DNA from 3 places in the Pseudarthrobacter sp. DSP2-3-2b1 genome. Region 1 is predicted to be linked to each of the others. Evidence: riboswitches for the same ligand, from Rfam matches in the RefSeq annotation. Region 1 holds a riboswitch; each other region holds the start of a gene.
The links. A riboswitch is a leader RNA that binds a small molecule or an ion and turns the genes downstream of it on or off. The one in region 1 is predicted to bind thiamine pyrophosphate.

Region 1 (9,441 bases):
TTGCTGCTGTTGACGTCCACGGCTCCGGACAGCGTCCGTCCGCCCTCGATCCGCAGGTGCGTCATCTGGGGCCTGCCCACGTTGACCAGGCTGCGCCCAAAAATGGTTTCCAGCCGCTGGATCATCTTGAGGCTGAGATTTTGCTTGCCCTGCTCCATCCGCGCAACGGCGCTTTGGCTGGTCCCCATGGCGGCTGCGAGCTGCCCCTGGGTCCAGCCCTTCTCTGTGCGGGCGTCCCGGAGGGTGGCGGCAATGTGTTCGGCAGCTTCCTGAGTCATGGCTCGAAAATATCACGGATGAGTTATTCAGGACGCTGAAAGCCCATTTTTGGCGAGAATCATCACATAATATCCGTCTCATGCGATATCAGTGCGCTTACCTCTGGCTCCTTGACCCGGCTTGACGGGCGGGGGAGACTGAAAACACCGGCTTCGCAGTCACCGTGTTTCGGGGCGCAGTCAGCCCCACCATCCGGACAGACTTTCTGCCGCCGGCAACAGTGGAGGTCAGCGATGCACGAAAACCCGAGGCACGGGTACTCGCTGCGGGGACACATTGCCGTTGGCTTCCGCCTCGCTTTGCTCGCCACTTTCTGCCTGCTGATGACTGCTCTGGGCCTGGCGATGGCTCCGGCGGCAAGCGCCGCCCCGTCCCCCGGCGACGGCGCCGAGCAGGCTCTGGGCAACGACATCTCCTGGCCCCAATGCGGCGAAGACTTCCCGGATGCTCCGGCCTTCGGCATCGTGGGCGTGAACAACGGCCTCGCGAACACCACCAATCCCTGCCTCGCCGAACAGCTCCGCTGGGCCGAGGCAATCAGCGTGAATCCGACCAGCCAGCCATCGGTTGCCCTCTACGTCAACACCGCCAACCCGGGCCTCGCAGGTTCCTGGTGGCCCACCAGCAACGAATACCCGGCCGGCCAGGCTGTCGCCAACCCCTACGGAACATGCAAAACGAAGGATGTTGGTGCAGCCTGCGCGTACATGTACGGCTACGCCAAGGCCTACGACAACGCCCACACCCGTGGCATCGAGAGTCCGGAGGAGTACCTCTGGTGGCTTGATGTGGAAACGGACAACAGCTGGTCTACAGACCGGAACGCCAACCGGGCAGTCCTCGAAGGCATGACAGCGTTCTACCAAGGCATCGGGGCCGGCGTCGGAATCTACTCCTCCAGTTACCAGTGGAGGCTGATCGTGGGGATCGTCGAGGAGTCCAGCAACCTCTACGGCCTGCCCAGCTGGCTGGCAGGCGCCCGCACTGCATCAGGGGCGGAAGCCAAGTGCTCGGATGCCCCTTTGACGGCCGGCGGTGACGTAGCGCTGACCCAGTTCGTGTCACACGGCTTCGATTACGACTACTCGTGCGATTAGCTGCTGGTGCAGTCAGCTACCCGCGCGGTCAGCGCCAGACGAAGTTCCAGGTCCCCGCGCTGACGGCTGAGACTACGGCGGCAGCCGCGATCAGCACCCCGCCCAGCACAACCCAGACGTCCATGACCGAGTAGGTGGATTCACGGGCCCAGGTCCTTTGCGCGCTCCCAAAACCGCGGGCTTCCATGGTGACGGCCAGCCGGGAAGCCCGGCGGATGGCCTGCACCAGCAGCCCGAAACTCTGGCCCAGCGTTGCCCGCATCCGCTGGAGGGGACTGCCGTGCGAGCCCACGCCCCGGGCCCGCCGCGCCATCCCGATGGTCTGCCATTCTTCAGCCATGAGCCCCACCAGCCGCATGGCCGCCAGGGTGCCGAGCACAAAGCGGTGCGGCAGTTTTGCCTTCTGGGCAAGCGCGTCGGCGAGGTCGGTCGGGTCAGTGCAGCTCATCAGCAGGATGGCCGGCAACGCGATCGCCAGCCCGCGGAGCATAAAGCCAACCCCCAGCTGCAGCGAACCTTCGCTGATGGACCAGATGCCGACGTCGAGCAGTACAGCGCCGCTGTCCGCCGCCACAATCGCGGTGCTCCAGCCGCCCAGGGCTGCCGCGAGGATGAGCGGCCAGCCCCGCTGCCACAACAGGCGGAGAGTCAGCCCTGCAAGGGGAAAAAGCGCCAACTCGGCCACCAGCGCCGTTGTAGCCGAGACCCAGTCGATGGAAAGGGCCAGCACCAGGGTGATCAGGAAGACTGCCGCGAACTTCACCAGCGGGTTGGCCCGGGTGAGGACGGCATGGTTGCCGCGCAGGTTCAGTTCTGCCCTCATGAGGCACCGGCGTTTAGGCGCGCCCCGCCGAGGGAGGCCGGGCCAAGGTGCAGTTCCGTGCCGCCCAGGACAGCGCTGAACTCCTGATCGTGCGTCACCGAGACCACCGCGGTTCCGGCATCGAGCAGTTCAGAGAGGAAAGACGCAAGTTCCGCCCAGGTGTTGGCATCCTGGCCGAAGGTCGGCTCGTCAAGGACCAGCACCTTGGGGTGGGCTGCCAGGACCGTAGCCACAGAAAGCCGCCGCTTTTCGCCGCCGGAGAGCGTATACGGGTTGGCTTCCACCAGATGCGTCAGGCGAAGCCTTTCCAGCAGGTCATCCACCCGTTCCTCCCCGTGACCCAGATGCCGCGGGCCGAACATCAGCTCATCCAGCACATTGCCGGTGACGAACTGGTGTTCGGGCTCCTGGAAGACCGTTCCGATGCGGGAAATCAGTTGGTTTGCCTTCCACTTGAAGGGGTCGATCCCGGCTCCCTGGCTGAGATCGACGGCGGCGGAAACCTTGCCGCGGACCGGTGCGAGCAGGCCGGCGAGGGTCAGGGCGAAAGTGGATTTTCCGGCGCCGTTGGGCCCCGTCACCGTCAGTGCTTGGCCTGCCCGTACCTGTGCGGTCACGCCCTCCTGTACCGGCACCGGCGGGATGGTCCTGAAGCCCCGGCGGCGCGGACGCTCGCGTGAGACTGCCAGGTTTTCGGCGGCGAGCAGCAGGTTCCCGGAGCCGGCGGAGGTGCGGGTCCGGGTGGGCGGGAGGTATCCCGGCACCCAGACACCGGCCCCGATCAGCATCTCCCGCGCCTCGGCGAGCACCTGGTCCGGCGGGCCGTCCAGCAGGACCGCCGAACCGTTGGCCGAGCCGGGCTGCAGCACCACAATCCGGTCCACCAGGTCCTTCCACACGGACACCCGGTGTTCCACCACCACCAGCGTTGCGCCGGTCTTGTCCAGGCAGCGGCCCACCGCGTCACGGACTTCGAGCACCCCTGCGGGATCAAGGTTGGCCGTCGGTTCGTCGAGCAGGATCAGCCCGGGCCGCATCGCCAAAATGCCCGCGAGCGCCAGGCGCTGCTTCTGCCCGCCGGACAGGGCCGACGTCGGGTGGTCCAGCGGGAGCCCCGCGGCACCCTGCCGTGCGGTTCCAAGCGCCGCGGCGCCATGCTGTGCGGCACCCTGCCGTGCGGCACCAACACCGCCGGCGGCACTCCGGAGCCCGACGTCGTCGAGCGCTTCCTGCACGCGCCGCCAGATCTCGTCCCGGGGAACCGCCAGGTTTTCGGCGCCGAAAGCGACGTCGTCACCGACTCGAGAGAGAACCACTTGGGTTTCCGGGTCCTGCTGCATCAGCCCGGAGCGGCCGCGCTGCCCGCGGGGAACTCCGCCGTCGATCAGCAGCGAACCGGTCTCGTCGGCGTCGTCCCCTTCATCCCCCAGCACCCCGGCGAGGGCGTGCAGCAGAGTGGATTTGCCTGCGCCGGAAGGGCCCAGCAGGAGCACCCGATCGCCCGGAGCAATATCGAGATCGAGCCCCTGGACGGCGGGGGCTGACCGGCCGGAGTGGCGCCAGCCCCAGCCGCGCGCGGTCACCGCGGCGGGGCGCACCAGTGCCGCGGTGCCGGCGTCGGAAGCGGCCATCAGCTGAAGACAGGCTCCGAAGCTGCCTTTCGTGACGCAAAGGAGCTAAGCACGCCGGTCCGGGCCAGGCCACGGGTGGCGATCCAGGACAGCGCACCGGCAATCACAGCGCCGGAGATGGTGCAGAACACGATGTAGGCCAGCTTGTCACCGGGTTCATAGGCGATGTTCCAGCCCCACGGGAGGAAGGAGTCGTTCAGGCCGCAGAACAGTCCGGCCCCGGCGCCGGCCAGCAGCGCGACGATCAGGTTGTACTTCTGGTGCAGGAACGGCGCGAACCTGAACCTGCCGTACACCAGCAGGAAGAACACCAGCTCGGCGCCCAGGCCCTGGAGGACTCCGGAGATCAGCACCGTGGCGCCGTACTGGGAGCCCATGATGAGCTCGCCGGTGGCCGCTACGGTTTCGCAGAAAAGTGCTGCGCCCGGCTTGCGGATGATGAGCATGCCCAGCACCGCGGGGATCATCCAGCCGCCGGCCAGCAGGCCGGTGAGCGGGGGGTAAACGGCGTTCATCGGCGCGGAAACGATGCCCGCGCCCTGCGACCATGCCCAGAAAATGACGCCGCCGGCGATCGCGATAAGCGCGGCCACCACAATGTCTACGACGCGCCAGGTATTGCTGGTCTTTTTGTTCAATGCTGCAGTGCTCATGTTGGTCCTCCTGAGGAACAGGAGGGGAAAGTGCATCCCGGCACGCGGCGTTGCCGCCGTCGCCGGACACTTCGAGAACTCGACTCCCTTGCGCCGGTACTAACCGGATCAGGTTCGAGGGTCTGCGGCTGTCCGCACTCTCAGCGCCCACCTACGGTTCCCTGGCTATGCCAGTGATGTCCGACGGCGGCGCTCCCCTGTCGTAAATAAATCTGCCCTGTTGGGCGTGGTCCAGTTTACACCGCCGGAGGGGTAGATTGTGGGCCATGACCTCCGACCCGTCCTCCGTTACAGCATTCGATCCCGACTCCGGCGAAGACCAGCCCCGCGCCGCCCTGGAAGCACTGATAGCGCGGATCGAAGGCGAGATAGCCGAGCTTCAGTTCCCCCGCTTCACCAAGGATGACTCCCTGAACCTGGGTCTCCTGCTGGTGGAGCTGGGCAAGGGCCGGAACATGCCCATCGCGATCGATATCACCAAGGCAGACCAGGTCCTGTTCCATGTGGTGCTGGACGGCGCCACGCCGGACAACGAGCACTGGGTGCGGGCCAAACAGCGCACGGCGGCGCGCTATGAAGTTCCCTCACTGCTGGTGGGCCTGCGGGGCCGCCTGGATGGTGGCCGGATCGAGGACCAGGGCTGGTACGACGAATCGGTTTATGCGGCTCACGGCGGTTCGTTCCCTATTTACGTCGCCGGCGTGGGGGCCGTGGCCACGGTGACGGTTTCGGGCCTGCCGCAGCAGGCGGACCACGACCTTGTGGTGGAAGCTCTGCGGGAGATCCTGGCGTCGATGCGGTTAGGCTAAGGTCAGTCCCTTTTCCGCCCGCTAGGAGTCACAAGAATGAACCTTTTCATCAAGCTGCTTGGCACCGGTGTCAGCCTCGGCGCCGGATTCCTCGGCACCAAGGTAGTCAACGCCGTGTGGGAGAAGTCCACGGGCCGTAAGCCGCCCACAGGTAAGCACGAGGACACCCCCACCACCCTGCGGTCCGCCCTGACCTTCGCGCTCATCTCGGCCTCGGTCAGCACCATCATCCAGGTGCTTGCCAACCGTGGCACCCAGCGCGCCATCACCCGCTTCGCCAAGTCCCAGGACATCGTCTAGCAAATAACACCGACGGCAATCCGGCCGTCCGGCAATCAGTCCGGACGGCTGGCGTCGGACGCTTCGTCCCGGGCCGACTTCGCTGCCTTCTGAACCACGGCTTCCAGCTCATCGGAGCTGAGCAGCTCACGGTGGAGGTGCTTGGTGCGGTAGCCGGCGCGGCCCACCATGTGCGCGGAGACCGGTACCGTGAGCAGCTGGAAGATCCACGCCACCAGGAGCACCGGCCACACCCACACGGTGCGCATCTGCAGGCCGATGGCCGCCAGCAGCAGGAACAGGCCCAGTACCTGCGGTTTGGTGGCTGCGTGCATGCGGCTCAGCAGATCCGGAAAGCGGAGCAGGCCCACGGCTGCGGCCAGCGACATCAGTGCACCCACCACCATGAACACGGCGGAGACGGTGTCGATGATGTTGTCCATCAGGCTGGCGTCAGGATTCATTGGGCTGCTCCTGCCGGCCGGCCACGAAGCGCGCCACAGTAACCGAGCCGATGAAGCCGACGATTGAAAGCGCCACCAGCAGCATCAGGTTGTTCAGGTGCCGGTTGACGGCCATGTCGATGCACAGGGCGGCACCCAGGATGGCGAGCAGGACGTCCGAGGCCAGCACACGGTCCAGCAGCGAGGGTCCGCGGGCAATCCTGAGAATGGCGCCCACTGCTGCCAGGGAGAGAATGACTGCGGTGACAGTCAGGACGGTCTGCATCATGCTGCGGCCTCCTGCCGGACGGTTTCGAGTTCTTCCGCGGTGCCCATGATCCGGATCAGGCCTGCCTCGATGGCGCGGACTTGCTGGCGCAGTTTCTCCACGCCTTCAGGAGTGCTGATGTTCAGCGCGTGGAGGTACAGGGTGGAGGTGGAACGGTCCACTTCCACCACCAGGGAACCGGGGATCAGCGAAATCACGTGCCCTGTGGCGGTGACCACGAGGTCCTGGTGGCTGCGTAGCTGGACGGCCACGACCGCGCTGATCACCTGCGGTCCGCGTACAGCGGCCAGGTACATCACTTCGAGGCTCGCAGCCACCACTTTGCCCAGGAACTGCAACGCGAACGGCACGGCGTGGAGGATATTGAAGCGGCCGCTCAGTTCCACGGGAGGCAGGTAGAACATCCGCGCCACCAGCACTGCCAGCAGCGCACCGAAGAGCAGGTTTCCCGGGCTGAAGTCCTGCCACAGCGCGCCCCAGACAAGGACCAACCATACGAGCAGGGGAAGCTCCTGCCGCAGGGAAATCCGGCGTCGGCTCATTTTCCGCCTCCGGCCTTCAGCGCCAGGTCCGGAACGGGCGCGTCCTCGCCCAGCACCGCCTGGATGTAGGAGGTCCGGTCCAGCATGTCCTGCGCCGCCCTGTCCGCGAGGTTGAACAGCGGGCCCGCAAAAACGGTGAGTGACACGCCCAGCAGCACCAGTCCCAGCGTCGGGCCCAGCATGGTCCGCGGCAACAGCGTAACGTTCGTGCGGCCTGCCCTGCTTCCCGTATCCGAATCCTCGGGCGCGGCCAGCAGGACGGGGTCCGGGTACTCGGCGTCCGTGGGCTTGCGCCAGAACGCACGGTTCCAGACCCTGGCCACCGCCAGGAGTGTCAGGAGGCTGGTCACCACACCGCCGATCACCAGGGCATAGGCCAGCGGGGTGCCCAGTTCGATGCCGGCCTGGATCAGCCCCACCTTGCCCAGGAACCCGGAGAACGGCGGGATGCCCGCCAGGTTCATGGCGGGCACAAAGAACAGGATGGCCAGCACCGGGGACAACTTGGCCAGGCCGGCCAGCCGGTCCACGGAGGAACTGCCGCCGCGGCGTTCAATGAGCCCCGTGACCAGGAACAGGCTGGTCTGGATGGTGATGTGGTGGGCCACGTAGAACACGGCGGCGCCCAGCCCGGCCACGGAGGACATCGCCAAGCCGAAGACCATGTAGCCGATGTGGCTGACCAGGGTGAACGAGAGCAGACGTTTGATGTCGCTTTGGGCCAGGGCACCCAGGATGCCCACCACCATGGTCAGCAGCGCCGCCACCATCAAGGGTGTGTTCAGGCTGTCGCCCGGAAACAGCAGGGTTTCGGTGCGCACCATCGCGTACACGCCAACCTTGGTCAGCAGGCCCGCGAACACGGCCGTGACCGGGGCAGGCGCGGTGGGGTAGGAGTCAGGCAGCCAGAAAGACAGCGGGAACACAGCGGCCTTGATGCCGAACGCCACCAGGAGCATAACGTGCAGCAGGGTCCGGGTTCCCTCGTCCAGGTCCGCGAGCTTGATGGCGAGATCAGCCATATTCACGGTCCCGGTAGCGCCGTAGACCATGGCGATGGAGATCAGGAACAGCACCGAGGACACGACGGACACCACAACGTAAGTGACGCCGGCGCGGATGCGCGGTCCGGTCCCGCCCAGCGTCATCAGGACATAGCTTGCCGTCAGCAGGATCTCGAACCCGACGTACAGGTTGAAAAGGTCCCCTGAGAGGAACGCGTTGGAGACTCCTGCCACCAGGATCAGGAAAGTCGGGTGGAAGATCGATACCGGCGCGTCCTGGTCGCCGTCGGCCATGCCCTGCCCGGTGGCGTAAACCAGCACCGCCAGGCTAACGGCGGAGGACACCACCAGCATGAGGGAGGAAAACTGGTCCACCACCAGAACGATGCCCCACGGTGCCACCCAGCTGCCGATCTCCACTGCGGCCGTTCCGCCGTTCCAGACAGAAGCCAGCAGCACGCATTCAAGCAGGAGCGTCAGGGACAACACGCCGATACTCACGGCGCGCTGGGCACGGGAATGCCGGATCAGCAGGAAAGCCAAAGCCGCGCCGAGGATGGGAAGCACGACGGCGAGCGGGGCAAAGCTTGCGATGTTCACTTCACACCTCCTTCAGGGCCAGGGGTGACGTTGCGTGATCCAGGCTGCTCTTCGGCAGCGGCATCCGCAGCAGGTATCTTTCGGGCGCCGGCTTTGACGGTCGCGCCTGCTTCAGGGGCGTCTCCGGGCGCGGCATGGTCGGAGAGGGAGCTTCCGTCGCCGCCCAGCATCGTCAAGGGAAACTCGGAGGTCTCGGCCGGAATCTCGGCGTCGTCCTCGGCATCAAAACTGGGGGTCTCGGCGACCCGGAGGTCTTCGAGGTCGTATTCGATCTCATCCTGGCGGGCGAGTACCCAGGTCCGGTAGATGATGCCGAGCATAAAGGCCGTCACAGCGAAGGAGATCACGATCGAGGTGAGGATCAGGGCCTGCGGAAGGGGGTCCGCGTAGTCCTGCGCGGCTGTGTCCTTGTCATAGAGCGGGGCCAGCCCGGCGTAGCCGCCGGTGGCAAGGATCAGCAGGTTGGTGGCGTTGGCCAGGAGCATCAGCCCCAGCAGTACGCGGGTAAGGCTTCGTTCCAGGATCAGGTAGATGCCGCACGCGTAAAGCGCCCCCATGACGATCAGCAGGGTCAGGTTGACACTCATCCTTGGCCCTTCGCAGTGGTTTCGGCGGCGGCGTCCACGGTCCCGGGCCCGTCCGCCGCTTGCCGGTCAGAACCCTGCGCAGCTGGCTCTGCGTCAGCCTGCAGTCCGTCGTCGGACGGTTCTCCTTCGGGCGGTTCTCCTTCGGGCGAGGCGGCGTCCTCTTCGAAGTGCTCGTCAATTTCGGCGCCGAGGGTCCGCAGGACGTCCAGCACCAGGCCGATCACCACGGTGTACACGCCGATATCGAAGATGGTGGACGTGACGAACTTGATGTCGCCGAACACCGGCAGCCACAGCTCGATGATGGCGCTCTGGAACACCTGGCCGCCCAACAGCAGCGGCACCACGCCCGACGCGGCCGCCGTGGCGAGCCCGATCCCCAGCAGGGTTCCCGCTCCCACAGGA
Region 2 (9,441 bases), on a different contig from region 1:
GGACACAGCCAACGGCTCCCACGGGCTGCCGCACCCCACTGCCGGTGCGAACCTGAGAGTATCCACTTGACTTCTGTCAACGCCTGCGGGTTTTGACAATATGTGCCCCACTGGGTGCCGGATGTGGCGGTACGTCAGGGGCAGGAGTGTTGCCACATATGGAAAACGAACAAGTACCAGCCGTTAATGACGAAGCAGCAGTGGCTGAGGCCGTTGAAGCGCCGAAGAAGGCCACCCGGACCCGCCGCAAAGCGGCACCCAAGGCTGCAGCCGCCACGGACACCGCAATCGACGCCGGTGCCGCAATCGACTCCGGTGCCGCAACCGCGGCAGAGGCAGCAGCGCCCGGCACGCCTGAGGCACTGACTCTGACCGGCGACGACGCCGCCGCTGCACCGGCCGCCAAGGCGCCCGTCCGCCGGACACGCACACGCAAGGCAGCCGAGGCAGAACCGCTTCCCGCCTTCGCTGCCGAGGCCACGGAAACACCCGCTGCTGTAGAGCCTGCTGCCGTGGAGGCTTCCGCCGCGGTACAGAGCGAAGAGACTGCCGTGGACACGAAACCTGTCCGTCGCCGCCGCGTAGCCACCCGCAAGACCTCAGCCCCTGCGACTGCTGCACCGGAAACTGCCGCAGCCGCTGCTCCTGAAGCCGTGACTGCCCCTGAGACTGCCGCTGCTCCTGGAGCCGCTGTGGCTGTGGCCGCAGTAGTACCCGGAGGTGAGTCACCGGAAGTTCCTGAAGCCCCTGCAACGCAGGCTCAGGAGCAGCAGGAAACAGCTCGGCAGGAGACCGCTGCCCCGGCGGCAGAGTCCGCCCGCGCCGAGGTGGCCAGTCCCTTTGGTTCACTTTTCCTTGAACCAGGCTCGTCCACGTCGGTGCTTTTCCAGGCGCCTGACCTGAGCACGGTGGCCCGCCCGGTGCCGGCCGCCGTTCCAGCGGCCGTTGAACCTGAAGAGGACGACGCCGAAGACGGCGAAGCGGACGACGCCAACGGCCGCCGCAGGCGCCGCAGCCGTGGCCGCCGTGGCCGCAGCCGCACCGACGATACTGATAACGACGCCGAAGCTGCCGAAGGCGGCCAGGACGGCGCCGCTGAAGACGACGAAGAATCAGCAGGCCAGGCCGAAGAAGGCGTGACGTCCCGCCGTCGCCGCCGCCGCCGCCGTGGTGATCAGGACCTGGAGCTGACCGGTGGAGAAGGCGACGATCCGCCCAATACGGTGACACGCGTCCGCGCACCGCGCGCCGCCACCGAAGCGCCGGTCAATAACCGCGTGACATCCGTCAAGGGCTCCACCAGGCTCGAAGCCAAGAAGCAGCGCCGCCGCGAATCCCGCGATACCGGCCGCCGCCGCACGGTGATCACCGAGGCCGAGTTCCTGGCCCGCCGTGAATCCGTTGACCGGCAGATGATCGTCCGCCAGCGCGACGACAGAATCCAGATCGCGGTCCTCGAAGACGGCGTCCTGGCCGAGCACTTTGTCTCCAAGACCCAGCAGGACTCCCTGATCGGCAACGTCTACCTCGGCAAGGTGCAGAACGTGCTGCCTTCCATGGAAGCCGCGTTCGTTGACATCGGACGCGGCCGCAACGCCGTCCTCTACGCCGGCGAAGTGAACTGGGAAGCAGTCAACCTCGAAGGCAAGCAGCGCCGGATCGAAAACGCGCTCAAGTCAGGCGATACGGTCCTGGTTCAGGTCACCAAGGACCCCGTAGGCCACAAGGGCGCCCGCCTGACCAGCCAGATCTCCCTGCCCGGCCGCTACCTCGTGTACGTTCCCGGCGGCTCCATGACCGGCATATCACGCAAGCTCCCCGACGTCGAACGCAACCGCCTCAAGCGCATCCTCAAGGACCGCCTCCCGGAGCATGCCGGCGTGATTGTCCGCACCGCTGCCGAAGGCGCCTCGGAAGAGGAGCTCACGCATGACATCAACCGGCTGCGCGCCCAGTGGGAGGGCATCGAAAGCCAGTCCACCTCAACGAAGATCCTTGCCCCCGAACTCCTCTACGGCGAACCGGACCTCACCATCAAGGTGGTCCGAGACGTCTTCAACGAGGACTTCTCCAAGCTGATCGTCTCCGGTGAAGAAGCCTGGGACACCATCGAGGCCTACGTCACTTACGTTGCCCCGGACCTGGTGGGCCGGCTGGAAAAGTGGACCAAGGACCAGGACATCTTCGCTGCCTGGCGGATCGACGAGCAGATACACAAGGCGCTCGAACGCAAGGTCTTCCTGCCGTCCGGGGGCTCCCTGGTGATCGACCGTACCGAAGCCATGACCGTGGTGGACGTCAACACCGGTAAGTTCACCGGCAGTGGCGGCAACCTCGAGGAAACCGTCACCAAGAACAACCTCGAAGCAGCCGAAGAAGTGGTCCGGCAGCTCCGGCTCCGCGATATCGGCGGCATCATTGTCATCGACTTCATCGACATGGTGCTCGAGTCCAACCGCGACCTCGTCCTGCGCCGCATGGTGGAGTGCCTGGGCCGCGACCGCACCAAGCACCAGGTCGCCGAAGTGACATCACTGGGCCTGGTCCAGATGACGCGCAAGCGGATGGGCACCGGGCTCCTTGAGGTCTTCGGGGAACAGTGCGAAACCTGCGCCGGCCGCGGAATCGTCACCCATGACGACCCCGTGGAACACCGCCGGGCAAATACTGTTGCCGCTGAGCACCACGTGCAGCGTGCCGACAGCCACCGGACCGAAGCGCCGCGCACCGATCAGCGCCCTGACCAGCGCATGGATCCGGCGCGCGGAGACAACCAGCCCGGTGGCCGCACGGACCGCAAGCGCCGCCGTGGCCGCGGGGGCCAGCCCCTCGAAGTCGCGCCGGCAGCCCCGGTGCAGATCCACACGGTCCACCCTGACCCCAGTGACGCCGAGCGCCACGCCAAGGCTGAGGCCACCAGGGCTGCACTGGCAAACATTGCCGCTGCTGCACACGCTGCACACGTGCATGAAGAGGAGGTGGCGCAGGCACTTGGCGCTGCTGGCCAGGCTGCTGCGGCGGCACCGGCGAAAGCACCAACGCCGGCACCTTCCCAAGCGTCAGCCGCAGCACCTGCGGAACGCACCGGAACCGACCCCAGCAGCCGTCCCGGTGCAGTGCTGACGTTCGGTGGAGAGCAGGTTGTGCTGCCGTTCGTGGAGCACCACGCGGATCACCCGCAGTCGCCTGCCCTGACCCTGGACCGGCTTGCCGAGGCCTTCGCGCATCTGGGTGCACCGGTTGCCGGGCCTGAAGCCCAGGCAGCTGAAGCTCCGGCTGCCGGGACGGCCGTACCGGCCGAAAAGGCCCAGGCTGCAGTCCAGCCGGCCCGCCAGCAGCCAGCCGCGGAGGAGAAGGACTACTCGGATCACACCGCGGACCAGACACGTACCCGCCGGCCGCGGCGTAACCGAAGTGCCAGCCGTGCCCAGGGCGCAGCCAATGCCACGTCAGTGGAGCATCACGAGGCCGCGCCTGCGGCTTCCGCCGGGCACTCCCACGCCGCCAAGGCACCGGAACCCGCCAAGGTTCCTGCCGCTGACAAACCGGCTGCGGAGGCCCCCATCATCCTCGGTGTAGGGGTTCCGGCTTCAGAGCTCTGACCAACCAAGCCGCGATGCCCGGCCGCGCCTGTTCTAGACAGGCGCGGACGGGCATTGCGCTTTAACCACCCGCCTTCAGGGTGTGGACGCTGGCCCCAAAACGTCACGGAAGGCCGGAACCCGCACAAGAGGCTAGGCTGAACCACTGACACGGGGTGCCGCGCAGAGTGCCGGCTGAGATCCAGACCCGTTGAACCTGTCCGGTTAGCACCGGCGAAGGGATGTCTCCTTGGCTTCTACTCTTATCCTGCCCCCGGCTGCCAGTACCTCCACTGCAGCTCCTTCTTCCGAAACTACCCCGGGCCAGACCTTACAAAGCCGCTCCACTGACGGCCACGTGCGGTGCGAAATACCCCGCGTTCTGTCCATCGCGGGCTCTGATCCCTCAGGCGGCGCCGGCATCCAGGCCGACCTGAAAAGCATCGCGGCCTTCGGTGGCTACGGGATGGCCGCCATCACCGCCCTGACCGCCCAGAACACCCTGGGCGTCCGGGCCGTCCACGTCCCCCCAGCATCCTTCCTGGCCCAGCAGCTCGAGGCCATCAGCGACGACATCACCATCGACGCCGTCAAAATCGGCATGCTGGGTGACGCTGAGGTGATAGCCGTGGTCCGCGGGTGGCTGGAAAAAGTCCGCCCCGCCGTCGTCGTCCTGGACCCGGTGATGGTGGCCACAAGCGGGGACAGGCTCCTGAAGGAAGCCGCCGAGGGTGCCCTCAGGGACCTGCTCAGGCTCGCTGACCTGATCACGCCAAACCTGGTGGAACTTGCACTCCTGCTCGGCGAGCCGCAGGCGCAAAACTGGGAAGAGGCACTGCAGCAAGGACGCCGGCTTTCTGCCGCCACCGGGGCCACCATCCTTGTGAAGGGAGGCCACCTCGACGGCGATACCTGCCCTGATGCCCTGGTCAACGCCGGGGGACTGCTTTCGCAGGAGGTGGTGGAGTGTGCGGGGGAGCGCGTTGTCACGCCGAACAGCCACGGGACCGGATGCTCGCTGTCATCGGCGATGGCTGCCGTGCAGGCCCGGCTGGGCGACTGGGAAGCCTCGCTGCGGCAGGTGAAGCCCTGGCTGGCCGGCGCGCTCCAGGCCTCCGGCCAGCTGGAGGTGGGGGAGGGAAACGGCCCGATCCACCACTTCCACCACGCGAAGCATGGCTTGGCGGAGGGCGAATTCGCTGAACTGCTGCGGCTGGAGGCGGCTCCGGAACTGGAAGCGATCTACGGGCTGGAGGTTATCCGGGACCTCACGGCCGGCTCCCTGAGCGAGGCGCAGTTCAGCTACTACCTCGCTCAGGACGCCATCTACCTCAACGGCTACTCGCGGGTGCTGGCCCGCGCCAGCGCGCTGGCGCCCACTGAGGCTGGTCAACTGTTCTGGGCCCGCTCCGCGCAGCAGTGCCTGGAGGTCGAGTCAGAGCTGCACCGGAGCTGGCTCAGTTCCCGCACGGTGGAGCCGGGCCTCGGGCCGGTCACGAAAGCGTATGTGGACCACTTGCTGGCGGCCTCGGCCTCCGGCAGCTACGCCGTACTGGTGGCTGCTGTCCTCCCGTGCTTCTGGCTGTACGCCGAAGTGGGGCAGACGCTGCACCGGGAGTTCGTCGATGCAGGCTCCCCGGATTCGCACCCTTATGCCGAATGGCTGCGGACCTACGCGGACGAGGACTTCGCTCAGGCCACCCGGGAAGCCATTGCCCTGGCTGACGACGCCGGACGCAGGGGCTCCGAGGACGAGAGGGTGGCCATGTTGGCGGCCTTCGGCCAGTCATGCCGTTTCGAAGTGGAGTTCTTCGACGCGCCGCGCCTGCACGCCTGAACGCCTGCGGCGCTTTCAGCCGGTAGGATAGTCGGGCACGGTTCCTGGTTGTCAGTGCTGTACCTGCTTGTGGGTCCTATCACAGTCAACCTGCCGTAACCAGCCTCATTTGCGGCCGAAGGCAAAATTAGCGTATTCTAGATCTTCGGTGCTTACGCCAACACTTGGGTTACGACCCCACGGCGTTGAGGCACAGCGAGAGCCCAGCCAAACATGGACCCAGGTTCCGCACGCAAATCTAGTAATAAACGTCGAGAGAAGTGAGTTCCCAAGTGGTGTACGCGATTGTCCGCGCAGGCGGCCGGCAAGAGAAGGTCTCCGTTGGAGACTTCGTTACCCTCAACCGCGTCGCCGGTGGAGCTGGCAGCACCATTGAGCTGCCCGTCCTGCTCCTGGTTGACGGTGAGAAGGTCACTGCCGCAGCTGCGGACCTGGCCAAGGTAACTGTCACGGCTGAGATCCTCAATGACCTTCGCGGTCCGAAGATCGTCATCCAGAAGTTCAAGAACAAGACCGGTTACAAGAAGCGCCAGGGTCACCGTCAGGAACTGACCAAGGTCAAGATCACTGGTATCAAGTAACCTTTCGTTACTGTTCAAGTTTTCAGCAGATTCCCCAGAATTTAGAGGCAGGCATTTCAAATGGCACATAAAAAAGGCGCGAGCTCCACTCGCAACGGTCGTGACTCCAACGCCCAGTACCTCGGCGTCAAGCGCTTCGGCGGCCAGGTAGTTTCCGCAGGCGAGATCATCGTCCGCCAGCGCGGCACCCACTTCCACCCGGGTGCAGGCGTAGGCCGTGGCGGCGACGACACCCTGTTCGCACTGACCCCGGGAGCTGTCGAATTCGGCACGCGCCGTGGTCGCCGCGTAGTCAACATCGTTGCTGCTGCAGCTGCAGAGTAACAAATAGTTCTGAAGTGGTGGGGCGGACCTGTTGGTCCGCTCCACTGTTCTTTTAACCGCATTACAATCGTTTTGGTGCCTTCGGGCGTCCAGGAAACAGCACTGAGGAGATCCACGTGGCGAGCTTTGTAGACCGGGTAGTACTGCACGTATCCGGCGGTACCGGCGGCCACGGCTGTGTCTCCGTCCACCGCGAGAAGTTCAAGCCTCTCGGCGGGCCCGACGGCGGAAACGGCGGCGACGGCGGCGACGTCATCCTGCGTGTGGATCACCAGACCACCACCCTGTTGGATTACCACCACGCCCCGCACCGCCACGCCACCAACGGCGGCCCCGGCATGGGTGACTGGCGCGGCGGCAAGAGCGGCGAGACCCTCATCCTCCCGGTCCCGGACGGCACCGTAGTCAAATCCAAGGACGGCACCGTCCTCGCTGACCTCGTGGGCGAAGGCGCCGAGTACGTTGCGGCGGCCGGCGGCCAGGGCGGCCTGGGCAACGCATCACTGTCCTCCCAGAAGCGCCGGGCCCCGGGCTTCGCGCTCCTCGGCATCGAGGGCGAGTCCAGCGATGTTGTGCTGGAACTGAAGTCCATTGCGGACATCGCCCTGGTGGGCTTCCCGTCTGCCGGCAAGTCCAGCCTGATCGCGGCCATGTCCGCCGCGCGGCCCAAGATCGCCGATTACCCTTTCACCACGCTTATTCCCAACCTTGGCGTTGTCCAGGCCGGCGATGTCCGCTTCACCATCGCTGACGTCCCGGGCCTGATCGAGGGCGCCAGCGAAGGCAAGGGCCTGGGCCACCACTTCCTGCGCCACGTGGAGCGCTGCGCCGCACTGGTGCACGTTCTGGACTGCGGCACGCTCGAAGCGGACCGCGATCCGCTCTCCGATCTGGCCATCATCGAGGCCGAACTGGAAAAGTACGCCGTGGACATGAGCTACGCCGGCACTGACGGCGAAGTTGTCCCGCTGAACCACCGCCCGCGCCTGGTAGCCCTGAACAAGGTGGACCTCCCGGACGGCAAGGACATGGCCGAGTTCGTCCGCCCGGAACTGGAATCCCGCGGCTACCGGGTCTTCGAAATCTCAGCCACCAGCCACGAGGGCCTGCGCCAGCTCGGCTTTGCCATGGCGGAAATCGTCCAGTCTGCCCGTGACACCCTTGCCGCGGCACCGCCGAAGGTCCAGCCGCCCGTGCTGCGTCCGCGCGCCGTGAACGAGGCCGGCTTCAAGATCCGCCGCGAGGAAAAGAACCTTGAGCCGCTGTTCCGCGTCCTCGGTGACAAGCCTGTGCGCTGGGTCAAGCAGACGGACTTCACCAACGAGGAAGCCATCGGCTACCTCGCAGACCGCCTGGCCAAGCTCGGCGTGGAAAACGAACTGTTCAAGCAGGGTGCCAAGCCCGGTGACACCGTGGTGATCGGCGAGGATGACGGCGTGGTGTTCGACTGGGAGCCCACCATGATGGCCGGTGCCGAGCTGCTCGCCGCCCCGCGTGGCACCGACGTCCGTTTTGCGGACATCGGCGACCGCCCCACCCGTGGCCAGAAGCGGGACGAGCAGCAGGAGCGCAAGGATGCCAAGGCAGCCGCCCGCGCCGAGCTCGAGTCCGAACGGAAAGCCGGGATCTGGACCGAGTCAGTCAGCAGCCGCCGCATCGCCAAGCCGCTCAAGGAGAGTGGACTGGGCGCAGACGATGACCAGTAGCACCACTGCCGCGGTGCCGCACCAGCGGACCGCGGACCGGGGTGTGCTCTCCGGCGCCCGCAGGATTGTGGTCAAGGTGGGTTCGTCGTCGCTTACCAGCATCAAGGGGGGCATCTCCGAGGAGTCCCTGACCGCATTGGCGGATGCGCTGGCAGCCAAGCGGAATTCCGGCACGGAGATCATCCTGGTTTCCTCCGGCGCCATTGCGGCTGGCCTCGCGCCCCTTGGCCTGGCCAAACGGCCGCGTGACCTTGCCACCCAGCAGGCCGCCGCCAGTGTGGGCCAGGGCCTGCTGATGGCCCGCTACACCCAGGCTTTCGGCGCCCACGGCGTGACCGTCAGCCAGGTGCTGCTCACCGCAGATGACCTGATGCGCCGCAGCCAGCACACCAACGCCTTCCGCGCCCTGGACCGTCTCCTGAACCTTGGAGTGGTGCCGGTGGTCAACGAAAACGACACCGTGGCAACCCACGAGATCCGCTTCGGGGATAACGACCGCCTCGCCGCCCTGGTGGCCCACCTGGTCCGCGCCGACGCGCTGGTGCTGCTCTCCGACGTCGACTCCCTGTACGACGGCCCGCCGTCGCACGGTGCCAAGCGGATCCCGCTCGTTGAAGGCCCGCACGATCTCGACGGTGTGTCAATCGGCAAGGCCGGCAAGGCCGGTGTGGGGACCGGCGGAATGATGACCAAAGTCGAGGCGGCAACCATTGCGGCCGGCTCCGGCATCCACGCCCTGGTCACATCCACGGGCAACGCAGCCGCCGCACTGGCGGGGGAAGACGTGGGCACCTGGTTCACCGTCAACGGTGCCCGCAAACCGGTCCGCATGCTGTGGTTGGAACACCTTGCGTCCGTCCATGGCCGGCTTATTCTCGACGACGGCGCTGTCAAGGCAGTCCGGGACCGCCACACCTCGCTGCTGCCGGCCGGCATTTCCGCCGTTAACGGGGATTTTGAAGCGGGCGACGCCGTCGAGATGGCCAGTGCCGACGGCACCGTCATTGCCCGCGGGCTGGTCAACTACTCCGCCGCGGAACTGCCGCAGATGCTGGGCCGGTCCACCAAGGAACTTGGCAAGTCGCTGGGGCGCCGGTATGACCGTGAAGTTGTTCACGTTGATGACCTGGTGCTGGTCTGAGCGTCCGGCTCGCCTAAACTTGAACCATGACTGAGGCGCTGACCCATACCACTGCTGCGACTTCCGGGGAGAACACTGCCGTTCCTGCTTCACCGGATGCACCTGCCGTTCCGGCCTCCGCCGCTGACGTTGAGGCCGCAGTGCACGCGATCGCCGACCGTTCACGGCATGCGGCCCGGCGGATGGCAAGGGCCAACCGGGCGTGGAAGGACCGCGGCCTGCGCGCCATTGCAGCTGCCCTCCAGGAGCGCAATGGCCTTATCCTCGCCGC
Region 3 (9,441 bases), on a different contig from region 1:
GTACCGGTGCAGTGCGCCCTTGATGGTGTCGTAGGAGCGCCCTTTGAAGCCCACGCGGTCGCCGTCACCGTCGGTGTTGAGCACCATTCGGGTTTCCTGGCGCTTCTGGACCCTGCCTGTGTTGAAGGGCGGATCCACGTAAATGAGTGTGAAGGCGCCGTCCGGCAGCGAGGGGAGGAACTCCGCGTTATCCGCGTGAACCACCAGGTTGCTGCCGTCCGGCGCCCAGACGGTGTCAGTCATTGAGATATTTAGGCCTCGGTGCTTCCGGGCTGCGAGCCGGTGTCGGCACCCGCCACCACTTCGCCGTTGCGGCGGCGGGTGCGTGTCCGGCTCCGGCGGGTACGCGAGGGCTGCTCGCCGTCCGACGGTGCCGTTGCTGCAGCTTCAACAGCAGGACCGGTCCCTGCCGGTGTTGATTCAGACGGACGACGGCGGCGCTCACCGGATCGGCCGGCTGAATCGCCGGTGCCGCGGGAGCTCCGGACGCGGTCGCGGCTGGTGTCACGGGCACTAACACGGGCGCCTTCACGGGCACCATCGCGGGCCCCGTCACGTGAGCCGCCGGAACGGGTGCTGCTGTCCCGGCTGCTGTCGCGTCCGCCGCTGCTGCTGCGGGTGTTCTTCTTTCCGGTCTCGCCCAGGTCCTCCAGGACCTCGGCATTGACGCCGGCCAGCGTGCGCTTGTTGCGGGGGAGACGTCCCTTGGTTCCCTCCGGAATGTCCAGCTCTTCGAAGAGGTGCGGCGAAGAGGAGTACGTCTCCACCGGCTCGGGGACGCTCAGGCCCAGGGCCTTGTTGATCAGGCCCCAGCGGGGCATGTCGTCCCAGTCAACGAACGTGACTGCGGTGCCCTTGTTGCCCGCACGGCCGGTACGGCCAACACGGTGCAGGTAGATCTTTTCGTCTTCGACGCACTGGTAATTGATCACGTGCGTGACGTCGTCCACGTCGATGCCACGGGCGGCGACGTCGGTGGCTACGAGGACATCGACCTTGTTGTTGCGGAACGCGCGGAGGGCCTGCTCGCGGGCGCCCTGGCCGAGGTCGCCGTGGATGGCTGCGGCCGCGAAGCCGCGGTCCACGAGTTCCTCTGCCACCTTGGCTGCGGTGCGCTTGGTCTTGGTGAAGATGATGGTGCGGCCGCGGCCGCGGGCCTGCAGGATACGGGCAACAACCTCGATCTTGTCCATGCTGTGGGCACGGTAGATGAGCTGGCGGATATCGCGCTTGGTGAGGCCTTCGTCGTCGGGATCGGCAGCGCGGATGTGGGTGGGCTTCGTCATGTAGCGGCGGGCCATGGCGACTACCGGGCCCGGCATGGTGGCCGAGAACAGCAGGGTCTGGCGGACCGCAGGGGTGCCGGCGATGAGCGTCTCGACGTCGGGCAGGAAGCCAAGGTCCAGCATTTCGTCGGCTTCGTCCAGGATGACCATCTTGACGTTCTTCAGCACGAGGTGCTTTTGCTTATAGAGGTCGATGAGGCGGCCGGGGGTGCCCACGACGATCTCGACGCCCTGCTGCAGGGCTTCCACCTGCGGCTCGTACGCGCGGCCGCCGTAGATGGTGGTGATGCGCGCGTTGCGCTTGCGGGAGGCAGTCTGGAGATCGTTGGCTACCTGGACTGCCAGCTCGCGGGTGGGGACGATGATCAGGGCCTGGGGCGCGCCAGGGACGGCGAGCTTGTCGAAGCCGGCGTCGTCCGGTCCCACCACGCGCTGCAGGGCGGGGATGCCGAAGCCGAGGGTCTTGCCGGTGCCGGTCTTGGCCTGGCCGATGATGTCATGGCCCGAGAGCGCCACCGGCAGGGTCATGGCCTGGATGGGGAAGGGGTGCGTGATTCCGGCGTCAGCCAGGGACTCCACAATATCGGCGCGGACGTTGTAGTCCGCGAAGGATTTCTCCTCGATCTCGTGCGGCTTCTCGTCCGAGATGATGGTCTCTTCGGGTTCGATCGTCTCGATGCCGGCGTCGTCAGTCAGCAGTTGGTGGGTATGCAATTCACTCACAGGGGAGTTTCCTTATTCATTTGGGCATTGGCGCTGCCTGCTCAACGGGCCGGCCGGGAGGCCGTTCCGGAGCACGCTCGAAGCGCGCAAGCAAATCCAGTGGAAGCCGATCGCGGGCTATCTAAATGCTGGCACTGGTGACCAACGGGTACATCTCAAGATCGCGTAGGGGCGGGCTTGTTGAATTCAAAATCAAGGAAATCAACGACCGGGCATCCATATCTACTTCTTCAGTCTAGCCGCAAGGACCCCAATTACCGGCTTTGGCCACGTCAAACCGGGTGTAAAGGGCTAGGGCAGCAGTTCGAAATGGACCTCACGGGTGGCGATGTCCGAAGAGATCAGGCGGACCCTGACCTTGGTGCCGGACTCCAGATCGCCCGCACACCGGGCCGTGACGGCGGGTTCGGCGATCTGGATGACTCCTGACGGGCCGTTCCCGTTCTTTCCGTTGCCGTTTTTGCCATTCCCGTTTTTGCCGTTGCCGTTGTCCTTCTGCGGTTTGGAACCTGAAATCACAATCGCATCGAAATCCTGGCCGATGTGGTTGACCAGCAGCGCGGCCTCCACGGTGTCCAGCGCCATCCGTTCCATCCGGGCCGCCAGTTGATCGGACCCTGCCATGATTTCCGGCAGGGACGGAAGTGCCTCCCGCGCCCAGTCCGGTACTGGCCGGCCGTTGCTCAGGGCCTCGCAGATCACGAGGACAAAGCGGTCGATCAGCCTGCGCAGCGGTGCCGTGGTGTGGGCATAGGCGGCGCCGATGGCGGACTGGATTGCGTCGTCGGGGACAGTCCCGTCAAAGGCGGTGTAGCTGGCGCCACGGAACAGCATTCCGGCGGAGTGCAGGATGGCCAGCTGCCGGGGGTCGGTCGGATTGAGGCTGCGGAGGTATTCGCCGTAGCTGATTTTTCCGTCCCAGGGCTTGCCCAGGGCTTCGGTCTGGATCCGGAAATGGCGCAGCGACCTCTCGTCCGGGGCCGGCATGGTGCGCAGGATGCCCACCTTCCCGTCAAGCATCAGCTTGGCGGCCGCCATCCCGGTCATCAGGGAAATCTGCGCATTCCAGTCCTCCACCGGCAGTTGGGGCGCCGCGGCAATCCGGTAGCCGCCGTCGGGCAGCTGGACGATTTCCTGTTCCGGCATGTTCAGGCTCGCCCCGCCGCGCTGGCGCTCCAGCTCGACGCGCTTGAGCCCCACTTCCTTCAGGAGCTGCAGCACCGGGTTCTCTGACCCGGCGTCCAGTTCGGCCTGGACACCCTTATAGGACAGCTTGGCCCGGCTGGACATCCTGGCCCGGCGGACCGCCACGGAAGAGACCTGGGCGGCATCGTCCAGGTCAAACTCCCAGACGAACGCGGAGCAGAGCTGGCCGGCCAGGAGGCTTCCCGCCCCTTCGCTGATGACCTCCGGGTGCAGCGGGATGCGGCCGTCGGGCGCGTAGAACGTCTGGCCCCGCCGGCGGGTCTCGGCGTCCAGCCCGCCGCCGGGGCGGACGAACGAGGGGACGTCGGCGATTGCATAAAGGACGCGGTACCCGGCGCCGCCGCGCTCAATGAACAGGGCCTGGTCAAGGTCAGTGGACGACGCCGGATCCACGGTCAGGAACTCCACGTGCGTCAGGTCCGCTTCGGGCAGTTCGTGCGAGGCGACGGCGGCCTCGGCGTCGCGGACCGCCTCTTCCGGGTAGGGCCCGGGCAGCTCCAGCTCAGTCCGGAGTGCACTCAGCGCCGCTTCCAGGGCGTTGGTGTGTTCGCGGACGTAGGGAGCTAAACGATGATGTGGCACAAAAGTCAGACTAGCCCGATTTCCGCTGATCGTGCACGCCTGGGCCCGCCGCGTGGCTGGTTTTCACGCGGCTCGGTATCAGGCGGCCCCCGCGTCAAGGGCGGCCAGGAGCGCTGCGGCCGCGGCCGCAGGATCGGAGGCCTCAGTGATGGCACGCACCACCACAATCCTGCGTGCCCCGGCGGCCACCACCTGTTCGACGTTGTCCAGGTCGATTCCACCGATCGCGAACCAGGGGACGGTGGCCTGCGTAGCGCCGGCATCGCGGACAGCCTGCGCGGCGTACTGCACCAGGTCTAGGCCAACGGCTGCACGCCCGGGCTTGGTGGGTGTGGCCCACACCGGACCGACACAGAAGTAGTCCAGTCCGCCGTCGGGCGTGGACAGGGCGGACGAGAGCCGCAGGGCGCCCTCCACCTGTTCCGTGGTGTGCGTGGAAAGCCCGATCAGGGCGTTTGTGCCAAGCAGCGAGCGGGCGGATGCCACCGGGAGATCCTGCTGCCCGATATGGAAGACCGGCGCGCCGGACAGCAGGGCAATGTCCGCTCGGTCATTGACTGCCCACAGCCGCCCGTGGCGCTCGGCGGCGGCCCGGAGTACCGCCAGCAGCTCCAGTTCCTCGGCCGCCTCGATCGTCTTGTCGCGGAGCTGAATGATGTCTACACCGCCGGCAAACGCCGCCTCCACGAACTCGCCAAAGTCCCCGCGGTCCCGGCGCGAATCGGTGCAGAGGTAGAGCCTGGCACTGACGGGGAGTCCGCTGGCGGGATCCGGTGCGGAGCCGGTGGCGGATGTGCTGGAAGAGGGTGCGGAAGTCACGTTCATGGAAGCCAGCCTAATTCCCCTAAACTGGGCGGGTACTGCGGGAGCCCGTAGCAGCCGTCATAAAGCTGCCGGGCTGAGAGGGCATCAGAGCCGACCGCTTGACCTGATCCGGCTAGTACCGGCGTAGGGAAGGAACCCCTTGATGCTTCACGCTGAGCAGACAATCCATGCGGACATCCACGCGGATGTGGCGGTGATCGGCGGCGGAGTGGTGGGCCATTGCATCGCCTGGGAAGCGAGGCGTTCGGGCCGTTCTGTGGCCCTGATCGACGACGCCCCCGGCCAGGGCGCCAGCTGGGCGGCTGCCGGGATGCTCGCACCGGTCAGCGAACTCCATTACCAGGAAGAGGACCTCCTGGAGCTGATGCTCGAGGCCTCCGGCCGGTGGCCTGCTTTTGCTGCGGACCTTGCCCGGGCGGGAGCCCCGGATCCCGGCTACCTGACGACGCCGACCCTCGCCGTCGGCGCGGATGCTGGGGACCGCCGGGCGCTGATGGACCTGCGTTCGGTCCAGCAGGCCAATGGCCTCCAGGTGGAACCGCTCACCGTCCGCGAGGCCAGGGCCAGGGAAAGCCTTCTCAGTCCGGCCATCTCCTGCGCCCTGGAGATTGCTGCGGACCATCAGGTTGATCCGCGGAAACTGGTGGCGTCCTTGCGGGAGCTCTTGTCTGCCCACGAACCCGGTGCGGGATCCATGGTTGACGGGGCCACCGGCGGATTCGCCGTGGAGGACCGGGCAGCTTCGCTTCTCTGGGCGGACGGGCACGTCGCCGGCGTGAAACTGGCACGCGGTGGGACCATCCTTGCCCGGGAGACCATCGTGGCCAACGGGTTGCACGCAGCCTCCCTTGAGGGCCTGCCGGAAGGACTGCACCTTCCCCTCCGGCCTGTCTACGGGGACATCCTGCGCCTGGCCGTGCCCCGGCACCTCCGCCCGCTGGTCACATCCACTGTCCGTGGGCTGGTCCACGGTGTGCCCGTTTATCTGGTTCCGCGGCAGGACGGCACGGTGGTGATCGGCGCCACCCAGCGTGAGGACGGGCTGTCAGCGGGGGAGGGCGCTGCCGGAGCTGGTGCCAAAAGCCATGCGGCAGTCTCCGCCGGCGGCGTCTACCAACTGCTGCGGGACGCCCAGGTCCTGGTGCCCGCAGTCTCGGAGCTGGAACTCCTCGAAAGTACCGCAAGGGCGCGCCCCGCCACCCCGGACAACGCACCGCTCCTTGGCAGGGTCCCCGGCATCCACGGGCTGATCATCGCCACCGGGTTCTTCCGCCACGGTGTGCTCCTGGCACCGGCGGCCGCAGCAATTTGCGCGGACCTGATGGATGGCCAGGAGGACCGGCGTTGGGAAGCCATGAACCCCACAAGATTTTCCCGCACCCACCCGCAAAAGGAATCAGTATGAACATCATCCTCAACGGCTTGCGCCATACCGTGGCCAGCGACGCTTCCATTACTGCCCTGGTCAGCCAGGTCACCGGCCGTACCCTCGCAGCCAGCGGCCAGGCGGCCGACGGCGGGAAACTCGGCGTGGCAGTGGCCCGTAATGCCGAAGTTGTGCCCCGCAGCCAGTGGTTCGTGACAGCGCTCGCCGAGGGTGACGACGTCGAACTCGTCACGGCAGTCCAGGGAGGCTGACACCATGACAGAAACCGGCATCATCCCGACAAGCGGAAAAGACCACCCAGTGTCCAACGACCCCCTGATCATCGACGGGGTGGGGCTCGGTTCCCGCCTGATCATGGGCACCGGCGGCGCCCCCAGCCTGGACGGTCTGGGCGCGGCCCTGCTCGCGTCCGGTACCGAACTGACCACGGTGGCCATGCGGCGCTACTCGCCATCCGAATCGGGATCCCTGTTCCAGCTCCTGGTGGACCATGGGATCCGGGTCCTGCCCAACACGGCAGGCTGTTTCACTGCGCGCGATGCGGTCATGACGGCTGAACTGGCCCGCGAAGCGCTTGAGACCGACTGGATCAAGCTGGAAGTCATCGCCGACGAACAGACCCTGTTGCCGGACGCCGTGGAGCTGGTGGACGCTACGGAACAGCTGGTGAACCGGGGTTTCAAGGTTTTCGCCTACACCAACGATGACCCGGTCCTCGCGCTTCGGCTGGAGAACCTGGGGGCCACCGCCGTGATGCCGCTCGGCGCGCCCATCGGCACCGGCCTGGGCATCCTGAACCCGCACAACATCGAACTGATCGTGTCGCGGGCGTCGGTGCCGGTGGTGCTGGACGCCGGTATCGGGACGGCGTCGGACGCGGCGCTCGCCATGGAACTGGGCTGTGATGCGGTTCTGCTGGCCACGGCAGTGACGCGCGCCCAGAACCCGGCCCTGATGGGCGAAGCCTTCAAGCACGCCGTTATCGCCGGTAGGCTGGCGAAAGCGGCCGGCAGGATACCGCGCCGTGAGCACGCCCTGGCGTCATCGGCCATGGAAGGCCGGGCAGAGTTCCTCTAGGCAGGTGCCTGCTGCCGTCCGCCGGGCCGGGCTCTGGAGTGTGAGCAAAGGAGACCGCTGTGGCCGGCAAGGAAGACGTACTCACCCGTGAGCAAATCGACGCAGCCCTGGCAACACTCCCGGACTGGCGGTATCGGTTGGGTGGCCTGGTCACCGTCTACAAGGCGCCGACGTCGGCCGTGGCACTCGAGCTGATTGCCGCCGTCGGACGTTCCGCGGAAGAACAGAACCATCACCCTGACCTGGACTGGCGCTACAACCGCGTGTTCATCCGCTATACCTCCCACGACGCCGGAGGTGAGGTCACGGAGCGCGACGTAGCTGCTGCCGAGGCAGCCAGTGCCGCGGCTGCCGCAGTGGGCGCTGAGGCCCAGCCCGGGCTGTTCCGGACGGTGGAAGTGGGCATCGATACAGCTGACCCCGCGGAGATCGCCGAAGTGTGGCGTGTCGCGTTGGGATATAGGAAGACCGCGGGCGGGGATCTGGTGGACCCTTATGGCCGTGGGCCCAACATCTGGTTCCAGGAAACCCGGACCCCCAACAGCAGCAGGTTCCATCTGGATGTGCACTGGAGCCAGGCCGAATCCGGGCCGGTGCTGGAGAAGACGGCTGCCACCGGGGCCTTAATGAACCGTGACCACGCACCCGACTGGGTGGTGGTCACGGATGCGCAGGGAAACCGGCTCTGTGTGTGCACCGAGGCAGGCGCCCAGCCCGGGCGCCCGTCCTGAACGGCACGCGGCGTCCCTCGAAAGGTCCCGCTACAGCCTGAGGGCCTGTGTCAGCCTCTTGGTGTCCTGCCGGGTGCGGGCCCGTCCGAGGTAGATGACGGTTCCGATGGCCGCCGCCGTGCCGAGAACCATCGGCAGGACCCACGGGATCCAGGTCAGCCCCGGTTTGTAGCCCAAGCCTGCTGCCATGAAAATGATCCAGCTGAGCGCGCCCACGGCAACGGCAACCCCTGCGGGCAGCCCCATGCCGTACCGGGTATGGCGTTTGTCATTTGCCCAGACGATAAAACCGGCAGCCGCTGTCGCGAGGACAACAATGGTGAGCGAAAGCAATGGATGCCTGCGGTTAGAACTGGCCGAAACCGACGCGGCGGGCTTCTTCGGCACCGATTTCCACGTAGCCCAGGGCATTGCCGGGAACGATGATGACCCGTCCCTTCTCATCCGTCAGGCGAAGCTCGCTGCCCTTGGTAATGGCTGCTTCCACAACTTTGGCAACGGCGTCGGCGTCCTGGTTGGATTCCAGGACGATTTCGCGGCCAATATTCTGTACGCCGATCTTAATTTCCAATGCGGGGCCTCCCAGCCAATCAAAATTTATTAGGTGTCTCTTATTTGTAGTCTAGGACTCTTTGGGAAAGCGCGAGATTCCGCGCCAAGCTAAACGGTAAATGAGGTCGCTGGCCACATCGAGGTCCAGATTCCCGTCCGTTTCCAGCCAGTAGCGTGCGCTGACCTGGGCCATTCCTGCCAGTCCGCGGCCCAGCAGCTGTGCTTCGAGGTGCGGCAGCTTGGTGTCTTCGGCGATCACTCGTGCCACGGCATCCGCGAAAGTCTTATTGAACGTTTCCAGCCTGGAGCTGACATCGGGATCGTTGATGAGGTCCGATTCAAAGACGAGCCGGTGCGCCTGGTCGTCACTGGCAATAAAACGGTAGTACGCCCGCATCACAGCCTGGACGCGCTCTTTATTGTCCACGGTGGAGCTCAGGGCGCCAAGCATCAGGTCCGTCAGGGAAGCGAGATGGCTGTCCAGCAGGGCAATGTACAGCTCCCGTTTGGACGGGAAATGCTGGTAGAGCACAGGTTTGCTGACATGGGCGGTCTCGGCGATCTCGTCCATCGCGGCGCCGTGGTAGCCATTGGCCACAAAGACCTCCTGGGCCGCGGCGAGCAGCTGCGCCCGCCGCTCATCCCGGGGAAGCCGGGCCGATCGTTGTCCTGTTCGCGGAGGTACGGCAGGTTCGCCGCCGGACGCCCGGTCAGCCCGTGCTTCATGGACCACAGTTGTCCTACTTTCCCTTGCAGTTATCTCCACTTTACTGTGCGGTAATATGACCGGGCGGTATCTCGGGGCATACATTGAAGTATGGCTTCAACATTGACCGCAAATGTCTCCCCTGTTTCTCTCGAACCGCTGGTGGAGCCCGCCGGTGAACTGACTCCGGCCGAGGTGGAACGCTATTCGCGGCACCTTATTATTCCCGAAATCGGTGCGGTGGGGCAGCGGCGGCTGAAGAACGCCAAGGTCCTGGTCATCGGTGCCGGGGGACTCGGCTCGCCGGCGCTGCTGTACCTTGCCGCCGCCGGAGTAGGGACGCTGGGAATAGTCGACGACGATTCC

Region 2: linked by a shared signal. The riboswitch ahead of ACP7AX_RS08590 (bifunctional hydroxymethylpyrimidine kinase/phosphomethylpyrimidine kinase) and the one ahead of ACP7AX_RS16080 (ECF transporter S component) in region 1 are both predicted to bind thiamine pyrophosphate.
Region 3: linked by a shared signal. The riboswitch ahead of thiO (glycine oxidase ThiO) and the one ahead of ACP7AX_RS16080 (ECF transporter S component) in region 1 are both predicted to bind thiamine pyrophosphate.

Annotation. Positions count from the first base shown of each region.
Region 1 is NZ_JAFCTI010000014.1:54,233-63,673, reverse strand. It holds gene ACP7AX_RS16100 (UDP-N-acetylglucosamine 1-carboxyvinyltransferase) at 1-278, opposite strand, end outside; gene ACP7AX_RS16095 (hypothetical protein) at 513-1,376, shown strand; gene ACP7AX_RS16090 (energy-coupling factor transporter transmembrane component T family protein) at 1,405-2,199, opposite strand; gene ACP7AX_RS16085 (ABC transporter ATP-binding protein) at 2,196-3,830, opposite strand; gene ACP7AX_RS16080 (ECF transporter S component) at 3,830-4,483, opposite strand; TPP riboswitch at 4,551-4,692, opposite strand; gene ACP7AX_RS16075 (heme-degrading domain-containing protein) at 4,750-5,292, shown strand; gene ACP7AX_RS16070 (DUF4235 domain-containing protein) at 5,329-5,592, shown strand; gene mnhG (monovalent cation/H(+) antiporter subunit G) at 5,628-6,035, opposite strand; gene ACP7AX_RS16060 (monovalent cation/H+ antiporter complex subunit F) at 6,025-6,303, opposite strand; gene ACP7AX_RS16055 (Na+/H+ antiporter subunit E) at 6,300-6,845, opposite strand; gene ACP7AX_RS16050 (Na+/H+ antiporter subunit D) at 6,842-8,449, opposite strand; gene ACP7AX_RS16045 (Na(+)/H(+) antiporter subunit C) at 8,446-9,036, opposite strand; gene ACP7AX_RS16040 (Na+/H+ antiporter subunit A) at 9,033-9,441, opposite strand, start outside.
Region 2 is NZ_JAFCTI010000005.1:173,993-183,433, reverse strand. It holds gene ACP7AX_RS08595 (Rne/Rng family ribonuclease) at 159-3,602, shown strand; TPP riboswitch at 3,744-3,841, shown strand; gene ACP7AX_RS08590 (bifunctional hydroxymethylpyrimidine kinase/phosphomethylpyrimidine kinase) at 3,952-5,418, shown strand; gene rplU (50S ribosomal protein L21) at 5,691-5,999, shown strand; gene rpmA (50S ribosomal protein L27) at 6,060-6,323, shown strand; gene obgE (GTPase ObgE) at 6,440-8,029, shown strand; gene proB (glutamate 5-kinase) at 8,019-9,170, shown strand; gene ACP7AX_RS08565 (glutamate-5-semialdehyde dehydrogenase) at 9,197-9,441, shown strand, end outside.
Region 3 is NZ_JAFCTI010000002.1:360,837-370,277, reverse strand. It holds gene ACP7AX_RS04250 (DNA-methyltransferase) at 1-243, opposite strand, end outside; gene ACP7AX_RS04245 (DEAD/DEAH box helicase) at 252-2,009, opposite strand; gene ACP7AX_RS04240 (RNB domain-containing ribonuclease) at 2,301-3,797, opposite strand; gene thiE (thiamine phosphate synthase) at 3,876-4,622, opposite strand; TPP riboswitch at 4,650-4,770, shown strand; gene thiO (glycine oxidase ThiO) at 4,765-6,027, shown strand; gene thiS (sulfur carrier protein ThiS) at 6,024-6,260, shown strand; gene ACP7AX_RS04220 (thiazole synthase) at 6,265-7,086, shown strand; gene ACP7AX_RS04215 (4a-hydroxytetrahydrobiopterin dehydratase) at 7,146-7,817, shown strand; gene ACP7AX_RS04210 (hypothetical protein) at 7,848-8,150, opposite strand; gene ACP7AX_RS04205 (DUF3107 family protein) at 8,164-8,388, opposite strand; gene ACP7AX_RS04200 (TetR family transcriptional regulator) at 8,440-9,102, opposite strand; gene moeB (molybdopterin-synthase adenylyltransferase MoeB) at 9,187-9,441, shown strand, end outside.